Regions from separate parts of the Rhizobium sp. NPDC090279 genome, predicted to be linked through region 1. Evidence: riboswitches for the same ligand, from Rfam matches in the RefSeq annotation. Region 1 holds a riboswitch; the other holds the start of a gene.
The links. Region 1 has a riboswitch for cobalamin ahead of metE (5-methyltetrahydropteroyltriglutamate--homocysteine S-methyltransferase). Riboswitches for the same ligand answer to the same signal wherever they lie in the genome.

Region 2: it holds a riboswitch for cobalamin, as region 1 does, so the genes downstream of both, fdhA (formaldehyde dehydrogenase, glutathione-independent) here and metE (5-methyltetrahydropteroyltriglutamate--homocysteine S-methyltransferase) in region 1, are expected to answer to the same signal.

Annotation. Positions count from the first base shown of each region.
Region 1 is NZ_JBIVYI010000001.1:255,614-260,332, forward strand. Features, by position in the region: gene metE (5-methyltetrahydropteroyltriglutamate--homocysteine S-methyltransferase) at 1-1,176, opposite strand, end outside; cobalamin riboswitch at 1,269-1,484, opposite strand; gene ACIQWP_RS01185 (class I SAM-dependent methyltransferase) at 1,539-2,318, opposite strand; gene ACIQWP_RS01190 (ABC transporter ATP-binding protein) at 2,323-3,087, opposite strand; gene ACIQWP_RS01195 (FecCD family ABC transporter permease) at 3,084-4,121, opposite strand; gene ACIQWP_RS01200 (ABC transporter substrate-binding protein) at 4,126-4,719, opposite strand, start outside.
Region 2 is NZ_JBIVYI010000006.1:492,087-496,805, forward strand. Features, by position in the region: gene ACIQWP_RS18025 (inorganic diphosphatase) at 1-157, shown strand, start outside; gene ACIQWP_RS18030 (helix-turn-helix domain-containing protein) at 264-422, opposite strand; gene ACIQWP_RS18035 (hypothetical protein) at 441-569, opposite strand; gene ACIQWP_RS18040 (hypothetical protein) at 645-776, shown strand; gene ACIQWP_RS18045 (hypothetical protein) at 1,065-1,673, opposite strand; gene fdhA (formaldehyde dehydrogenase, glutathione-independent) at 2,154-3,344, opposite strand; cobalamin riboswitch at 3,570-3,770, opposite strand; gene ACIQWP_RS18055 (aspartate aminotransferase family protein) at 3,959-4,719, opposite strand, start outside.

The DNA.
Region 1 (4,719 bases):
CGATACAGCAGCTTTTCCTTCGGCAAGGCCACGACCCAGCACCGAAAGCTCGGAAAGCTTCTGGGTAGCGAATGCCAGCCAGCTCGTCAGATCGGCATCGAGAGCCGTCTCAAGCTCGAGATCGATCGGAACATGCAGCAGCGAGCACGACGGCGCCACTTCGACGCCCTCGATACCGCGGGCAGTGACGATCGGCTGCAGTCGGTTGATGATCGAGGCAAGATCCGCCCTCCAGATATTGCGCCCATCAATGACGCCAAGCGACAGGACCTGCCCCTTGCGGACGGCTTTCGAAACATCGTCGAGCTGCTCCGGAGCCCGGACCAGATCGACATGCAGACCGGCGACCGGCAGGTCGGCAACGGCGGCAAGATTGCCCGAAAGACCGCCGAAATAGGTCGCTAGCATGATCTTCAGGCCCGGCACGGCCTTCGTCAGCACCTTATAGGCAACGGAGAAGGCATGACGCTCGCCCTCGGTCAAATCGAGGACGGCGATCGGCTCATCGATCTCAACCCAATCGGCGCCGGCAGCGGCGAGACGACGCAGCAATTCCGCGTAAACAGGAAGGAGTTTCGCCAGCAGGTCCAGCGGCTTGAAGGTTGCCGGGCGAGCCTTGGCGAGCTTTAGGAAGGTGACGGGACCGAGGATGATCGGACGCGTGTGGATGCCGAGCGCCTTTGCCTCCAGGAAATGGTCGACCGGCTTCTGCGACGTCAGGCTGAATTCCTGATCCTCGGAGACTTCCGGCACCATGTAGTGATAGTTCGTGTCGAACCACTTGGTCATCTCAAGCGCCGGGACGCCGTGGCCTTGATGCACATGGCCGCAATCGGCGTGGCCGTCGCCCTGGCTGCCGCGCGCCATGGCGAAATAGGCCGACAGCGAGACATCCCCGCCCTTCCAGCCGTAGACGGACGGAACCGCGCCGACCATCACGGCCGTATCGAGCACGTGATCATAGAAGGAGAAGTCGTTGGAAGGGATGCGCGTGATCCCCTTGTCGCGCTGGAGCGACCAGTTTTCGGCCCGGAGCCTCCTGGCCGTTTCGATGAGCTCGTTTTCAGGGATTTTTCCGGACCAAAAGCCTTCGAGCGCGAACTTGAGTTCGCGGTGGCGGCCGATCCTTGGAAAGCCGAGCGATGCAACTGGAATGCTGTTCTGTGACACTGTCATACCCCATTGGTTTGTGGGGGCATGGGTAAAGCGGACGCGTGCGAAAACGGTCCTTCAAGACCGTCGCAGCAACCACCGGGACACCCCGCCCGTGGACGTTATTTTGTCCTGGCAGGTCTCCTGGCTTGCGGGTCGGCGCCTCTGTCCGTCTTCCCAAGGCTCATCGCCTCAGTGACATTATGGACAGTGGCTCGCCGCTTACAGTTGCGGGGGCAGCTCCGGCATAGCCGACATGTCGGCGCACCGTATTCCCTCTTAGCCCTGAGACGGTCAAACCATCCCAGAGAACCATGACGGGTGAATTCTCACCAATGGCGCGGCAAAGTCAATAGATATAAACAAATCTTTATATGTTTATTTGATTAGGTCAATAAGCGCGAGCAGACGAGGATGAAGCGGCGATAGACGAAGGTCCGCAGCTTGTTTCTCAAATTCGCATTCTTCCGCTGCGCTTTCGCGATGGGCGCATGCGATTGCAACTGAATGTCGGCAAAGCCGGCAGCCTTTAGAAGCGGGGCCAGCGCATCCGCGCGCAATCCGGCGCCGAAAGGCAGCGCTTCCATGATGCGCGCGTGGCGGCTGCTGAGAGCTCCGTCATAGTTCTTGTCTGCGCCAATCAAACGGTCGATCAGCGCGATCAACCGTGTCGCGATCTGGCCGCCCGGCTTCGGCTTTGCCCAATCGCCATCGAAGATCACCAGGCGCCCGCCGGGCTTCAGCAGCCGAAACCATTCCTTGAGAGTTTCCTCCGGCCGCGTCAGCGTCCAGACCAGATGACGGCAGACGATGGCATCATAGGTCTCATCCGGCTCCATCGTCTGTTCGGCATCGGCGAACAAGAACCGGAGGCGCGGCTTGCCCGCGTGCTTCCTACGTGCGACGGCAAGCATCGCCTCGGAGAAATCCAGTGCAGTCACCTCATGGCCGAGATCGTGGATCAGGCGCGTTACCTCCCCTGTTCCGCAGGCAAGTTCCAGCACGCGCTTCGGCCGAGGGCCAAGCGCGGCGCGGATCGGCTCCTGCCAGGCGTCAGCCTCCGGCCCGGGCGCAATTTTATGGCCGAATGCGAGATCAAAGGTCTCGGAGCGCTTCGACCAATAATCCCGGATCTCTTCCTTGAGATCGAAATTGGCGCCATCCATGGGTTCAGCCCGCCATGTATTGAATATTGCAGCGGCCATGGACCGAGGACTTCTGCACATGCGCACGCACGCCGAAAACCCGCTCGATCAATTCCTGCGTCAATACCTCTTCCGGCGGCCCGGCCGCGACAACCTCGCCCTTCTGCAACACGGCAAGGCTGTCGCAGAACATCGCTGCCAGATTGAGATCGTGCAGCGCGACGATCGAGGTCACATCGAGCTTGGAGACCAGGCCGAGAATATCGAGCTGATGCTGGATATCGAGATGGTTCGTCGGCTCATCGAGCAGCAGTTCGCTCGGGGTCTGGGCAAGAGCTCTCGCGATATGGACGCGCTGCCGCTCGCCACCGGAAAGGGTCTGCCACAGCTGCCCGGCACGACCCTGCATGCCGACGCGCGCAAGCGCATCCGAAACCGCCGTATCGTCGTGAGCGCTCCAGGCTGACAGCGGACCGCGATGCGGCGTGCGGCCGAGACGCACGACATCCATCACGGTCACCTGGGTATCGGTCGTCGCCTGCTGTTCGACAAGCGCGATGCGGCGAGCGATATCGCCACGCGAGATGGAGGTGATATCGCTGCCGCCAAGCCGGATGACGCCGCTTCTGACCTTCCTCAACCGGCAGATCAGCCGCAGCAGGCTGGATTTCCCGGAACCGTTCGGCCCGAGAAGGCCAAGGACCTTGCCCTTTTCCACCGCCAGGCTGACACCGTTGACGATCAGAGTATTGCCGGCCGCGAAGGTCACCGTATCCACAGCGATGCTCATGCCGTCCTCCGGGCGCGATAGAGAATGATGGCAAAGGCCGGAGCCCCGAAAAGGGCAGTAACCACACCGATCGGCAGAATCTGCTGGGGGATGATGACCCGCGAAACGATATCGGCGCCGACCATGAAGATGGCGCCGGCCAGGGCCGCAGCCGGCAGCAGCCGATCATGGCTCGGCCCCACCGCGAAACGGGCGGCGTGCGGGATGACCAATCCGACAAAGCCGATGGAACCGACGATGCTGACGACCGCTGCCGTCATGAACGCCGTCACCCCGAGCAGAACGATCTGCGCGCGTCTGACCGCAATGCCAAGCGAGGCAGCCGCGTCCGTGCCGAAGATGAAGGCGTCGAGCACGCGGACATGTGCCATGCAAATGGCAAAGCCGACAATGGCGACCGGCCCTGAAAGATAGACATCCGGCCAGCGCACGCCGCTCAACGAGCCGAGCAGCCAGAACATGACGCCCCTTGCCTGTTCGGCGTTGGCCGAGGTGGTGACGATGTAGGAGGTGAGCGCGTTGAAAAGCTGCGAGCCGGCGACGCCGCAGAGAATGATGCGCTCGCTCGTGCCGCCGACGCCAGCCGCAAGCAGACCGACAAGCAGGAAGGCGACGACCGCGCCGAGGAAGGCGCCGCCGGAAAGCCCCAGAATGCCGTAGCCAAGTCCGAGGATCATGATGCAGACCGCGCCGGTCGAGGCGCCGGCCGAGATGCCGAGCACATAGGGCTCGGCCAGCGGATTGCGCAACAGGGCCTGCAAGATCACGCCGCTCAGCGCCAGCGACGCACCCGTGCTGGCGGCGACAAGCGCCCGGCTCAGTCGATAATCCCAGACGATACCCTGGTGAATCCGGCTCAGTTCGAAACTCGTTCCGAACATCCGGTTCGCGATCGCCTTGGCGGTCGTCGACAGCGGGATCGAAATCTCGCCGATCGATACGGCGAGACTGATCATGAAGGCGAGAAGGACGACCGCCGCCATGCCAAGCGCTAAAAGTGCCCACCATGACCGTCGTTCTGCAACGAGGCGCATATCGTTACTGCGCCAGGCCGAAGGACTTGATGCCCTTGGCCAGGATTTCGATGCCGTCGATGGTGCGGATGGTCGGGTTCATCGACTGCGCATCCATCATGACGAAATGCTTGTTCTTGACGGCATCGAGCTGGCTGGTGACCGGGTCTTTTTCAAGGAAATCGACCTTGACCTTCGGATCGTCAGCGGCATAGCGGCGGCGGTCCATCGTGGCGATGACGATCACGGCCGGATTGGCCTGAGCGATCGTCTCCCACCCGACGAGCGGCCATTCCTCTTCCGTCGTCACGACATTCTTGGCTCCGATCGTCTTCAGAATATAGGCCGGTGCGCTGTTCTTGCCGGCGATGAAAGCATCGCCGCTGACTTCCTTGCTGGAAAACCAGAAGACGATCGGCAGGTCCTTGGACTTTGCGCCTGATATCGAGGCAACCGCATCCGCTTCGCGTTTCTTCAGGTCTGCGATCAAGGCATCGCCGCGGTCGCTGACGTCGAAGATCTCAGCGAGTTCATGGACCTCCTGGTAGACCAGGTCCATCGAGAACAGTTCCTTGCGCACCCCGTCGCCGCCATCGGTGTTGACCTTGGCGACACAGTC
Region 2 (4,719 bases), on a different contig from region 1:
TCCCAAGCTCGAGCAGGATCGCCTCCAGGCATTCTTCCGCGTCTACAAGCAGCTTCCCGATGCCCGCAAAGTCGTCGAAGTCGGCGGCTTCGAGAATGCAGAGATGGCCAAGAATGAAGTTGCTGCCGCTCTCAAGGCCTATAGCGACAAGAAGTAAGAACGACTGGAAGGGGCGGCAAGCGCCGCTCCTTTCGGATCGCAGGCAGAGCACGAGACAAACCTTCTCAAAGCCGAGTGCCATCGCGCCCCCTCGATCGGCCGGCTCAAGGAGAAGCTTCGCTCAGTGCGCTTGCCTGCCACAATCTCCTGCCGTCCTCTCCGGGCGGAAAGCCGAACTGGCGGCGATATTCGCGGCTGAACTGCGAAGGGCTGTCATAGCCAACGGCAAAGGCGACTTCGGCGACGTCTTCCGCTGCTGACATCAGGCGGGAGCGCGTCGTCTACAGGCGAAGCTGCTTCTGATACTGGATCGGCGTCAGCGACGTGACGCCAAGAAAGTGACGATGGAAGGTACTCACGCTCATGCCAGCCATGCGCGCCAGCGCTTCGATGTATTTCGGTTCATCCACTGGATCTCCTCGCGCCCGCTTCTGTTCATCATTGGCACCGAGGCTGTGACGTCATGGATGGCGAGCGAGGCATATATGGCTGCGCGCGAACCCAAGAAAGCGTTCTGGATCGAATGTGCCAGCCATGTCGATCTTTACGACAGAGACGAATATGTGTCGCTTGCCATCACCAAGCTCGCCTCCTTCTTCAAGTCGAGCCTTGCATAGCTGCAGTATGCGTAATGGTCAGAGCCAAGTCTACCTTGATCACGATCCAGCGGTCCCTTCCTGGCCGCTGAACTGCATCAAACGACATGAGGCATGATGGCGGCGTATCGACTGCCTTGATACGCCGCCGTCTCATGGGGGCTTTCCAGTCATCCATTCTTGGCGACATAAAGGCTGTTCGTCCGTTGCGGTTAACCGCAAACGAATACGCGATCGAGCTATCGCTTGTGCTGCATCTGCTGCAGAACCAAGACAAAGTGAAGCCCGTGTGAGGCGGGCTTCCTTGTCTTATTCGGCTGCGCCAGCAGCCTTGGTCTTACGCGTGCGCTTCGGCTTTGCTGCTTCTGCAGCAGCTGGTGCGGGAGCGGCAGCAGCAGAAGCAGCCTTCGCCCGAGTAGCCTTCGGTGCAGCCTTGGCGACAGCAGCCTTGGCAGCGGCAGGCTTGACGACGGCCGACTTTGCCGCTGCGGCGGGCTTGGCAGCCTTCGCCTTGGTCTTCGAGGCGGGTGCCTTGCCTCCGGTCTTTGCTGCATTCAGAAGCGCAACGCGACGCTGGCGGTTCTGCTCAAGAGCCTGCCGGAAGCCGGTATCATGCTCCGCGTGATGGGCGAGATCATCGAGAAACTCTGCCACATCCTTGACGGTGTCAACAACGACATAGTTCAATCCACGACCAGCGTTGACGGAGTCGCGACCGACCGTCACGCCGAAGCCGCCGGGCACACGCTGGAACCAAGTGGAGCGCCACTTCCTGAAGCCGGCCGCGTCACGCTCGTACTCCTCCAGATATGCCTTCTGTTCTGCTACTCGAGCACGAAATGTATCAATAACATTCCGCGCGCCAGCCTTCGGCTTATCAGCCTTCTTTGAAGTCCATTTCTCAAGAAAGTTTGCCATTGGTCCGATCTCTTCAGGTTAGCGTTCCTTGCCAAGCCGCCATTGACTAGGAAGCAATGACGGAGCTCCTCCACAGGGATGCCCGCATATATGTAAAGGATAGATGTATAATGGCAACATAATCCGTTATTATTATCGATAATTGGCCATTACAGCGGCGTCATTGCCGCTCGTGGAGCTCAAAAGGCGTGAATTTCGCTACTTCCCCCTTCATAATCGACCGCCTCTCACCAAGATCTGGAATATCGACAGGCCAGTGCTGCGGTGCATACTTGCCTGAAGTACTCCATGGCAGTGCAAAAGATTGCAGACGTATTCATGGGCTACCTGATGTCAACGCCGGCTTTTGTTGCCGTTTTGTTGTCCGGCAAACTCATAACCGTTCGCCGATACGACATCGGGAGCGGAGATATCAACCTCCACTCCCGACCTATCTTCGTCTTGAGATCGCCGCATGATCCCGTGAGTTTTTCTTCTTCTCTATGCCGCCTTCAGCAACTCGCCATGCGGATCAAGCACGAATTTCGTTGCAGCGCCCTGATCGAAGCTTTCATATCCTTGTGCCGCATCTTCGAGCGAGATGATCTTGGCGTTGACGATATCGGCAATGGGCAGCCTGTCATGCAGGATCGCCTGCATGAGCTGCCGATTGTACTTGAGCACCGGCGTCTGACCCGTATGGAAGGATTGCGCCTTCGCCCAGCCGAGGCCGAAACGTAACGACAGACTGCCCTGCTTGGCTGCATTATCCGCGGCGCCAGGATCTTCCGTCACATATAGTCCGGGAATGCCGATCGAACCGGCCGCGCGGGTGATCTCCATCATCTGATTGAGCACGATTGCCGGCTGCTCGCCGCCCGAATGCCCTCGGGCTTCGAAGCCAACAGCATCGATCGCGCTATCGACTTCATTCGTGCCGACGACCTCGGCGATCATGTCGCCGAGACGATCGCTCTTGGAGAGATCTATGGGCTCGAAACCGACCTTGGCGGCATGCGCAAGGCGATCCTTGTTGAAATCGCCGATCATGACGACGGCGGCACCGAGAATACGAGCGGAAGCTGCAGCCGCCATGCCGACGGGGCCGGCACCTGCGACATAGACGGTCGAACCCACGCCGACGCCTGCGCGAACGGCGCCATGAAAGCCGGTTGGCAGAATGTCCGAGAGCATGGTGAGATCGCGGATCTTCGCCATGGCCTTGTCGCGGTCGGGGAATTTCAGCAGGTTGAAATCCGCGTAGGGTATCATGACGTAGCGCGCCTGGCCGCCGATCCAGCCGCCCATGTCGACATAGCCGTAAGCGCCGCCGGCGCGCGACGGGTTCACCGTCAGGCAAACGCCGGTGTCTTGCGACTTGCAGCAACGGCAGCGGCCGCAAGCGACATTGAACGGAACCGAGACGATGTCGCCGACATCAAGCATCTCGACGTCGATGCCCTTCTCGATGACCTGTCCGGTGATCTCGTGCCCAAGCACGAGGCCCGGCATCGCTGTCGTGCGGCCGCGCACCATGTGCTGATCGGAGCCGCAGATATTCGTGGAGATCACCTTCAGGATCACGCCATGCTCGATGCGGCGGCCATCCGGCGCCTCCAGTTTCGGATCGTCGATATCGCGAACCTCGACCTTGCCGGGTCGCATATAGACGACGCCTCTGTTCCCAGTCATGCCATCTCCTCCTTGGTTGAACGCTTGATCATGACAGCCCGAGATTTCGGGCCTCTTCGGATCGGCCCGCTCCTCAACGGGCAGAACAGCAGCAAAATCGGTCACGTCAGCCGCAGCTTCAGCGGCATTCCGACCGGCGCATGCGTGACTGAACATGGAGCTGCGAGATTGGAACGGGGTGATCTCAAGACACCCGCATTCGTCTCTCGATCGCCCACCGCGATCAGTCGAGCCTGCCGTCAAGGCTGGTTTCCGGGCTTCAGACCTGTCCGTTCGGACATCCCGACACCTTCCCGGCCCATTTGCCAGTGGCATCAATCGAGACATTCGGTCCGCTACCGTTGCGGGGGCAGCACCGGCCTAAGACCGGTTTCCCAATTATCCATCAGGGCATTTCCCGATGGCACCTTGAACGTATCCAGAAGATCACGGCAAGCGACGTGGCGCGCCTAAGAAAACGACATCGGCATCTTGCTGGACGACATCGGTTTTTTTCACTTCATATGGCAAACCGCTGCCAGCGATCATATGGCGGCACAGCATGGCAGCAACCGCAGCGCTTCACGAATCGTGACTTGGCCGGCGCCATTAGCGCCGGCCAGGCTCAGAGATTATCAGGCAGCCCGCTTCAGTGCATCGCCGAGCATGGAGACGAGCGTTTCGATCTCGGCGCGCTCGATGATGAGCGGCGGTGACAGCGCGATGATATCGCCCGTGACACGGATCAGCAGCCCCTTCTGGAAACAATCGACGAAGACGTCGTAGGCGCGGGTGCCGGGAGCGCCGTCGCGCGGCGCGAGTTCGATGGCGCCGACGAGGCCGAGATTGCGGATATCGACCACATGCGGCAGGCCTTTCAGCGAATGCAGCGCCTTCTGCCAGTCTTCCGCCAGCTCGCTCGCGCGGCTGAGAAGGCCTTCCTCCTCATAGATTTCCATGGTTGCGAGACCGGCGGCGCAGGCGACCGGATGACCTGAATAGGTATAGCCGTGGAAGAGCTCGATCTGGTTTTCCGGACCGTTCATCAGGCCATCATAGACCTTGCGGCTGGAGAAGACCGCACCCATCGGTATGGTGCCGTTGGTGATGCCTTTTGCTGTCGTCACGAGGTCGGGAACGACACCGAAATACTCGGTCGCAAATGGCGTCCCCAGTCGGCCGAAGCCGGTGATCACCTCGTCGAAGATCAACAGGATGCCGTATTTGTCGGCGATCGCCCGCAGCCGTTCGAGATAGCCTTTCGGCGGCAGGATGACGCCGGCCGAACCGGACATCGGCTCGACGATGACGGCAGCGATCGTTTCAGCGCCATGCAGCGCCACCAGCCGCTCCAGATCTTCGGCAAGCTCGATACCGTGAGCCGGCAGCCCCTTGC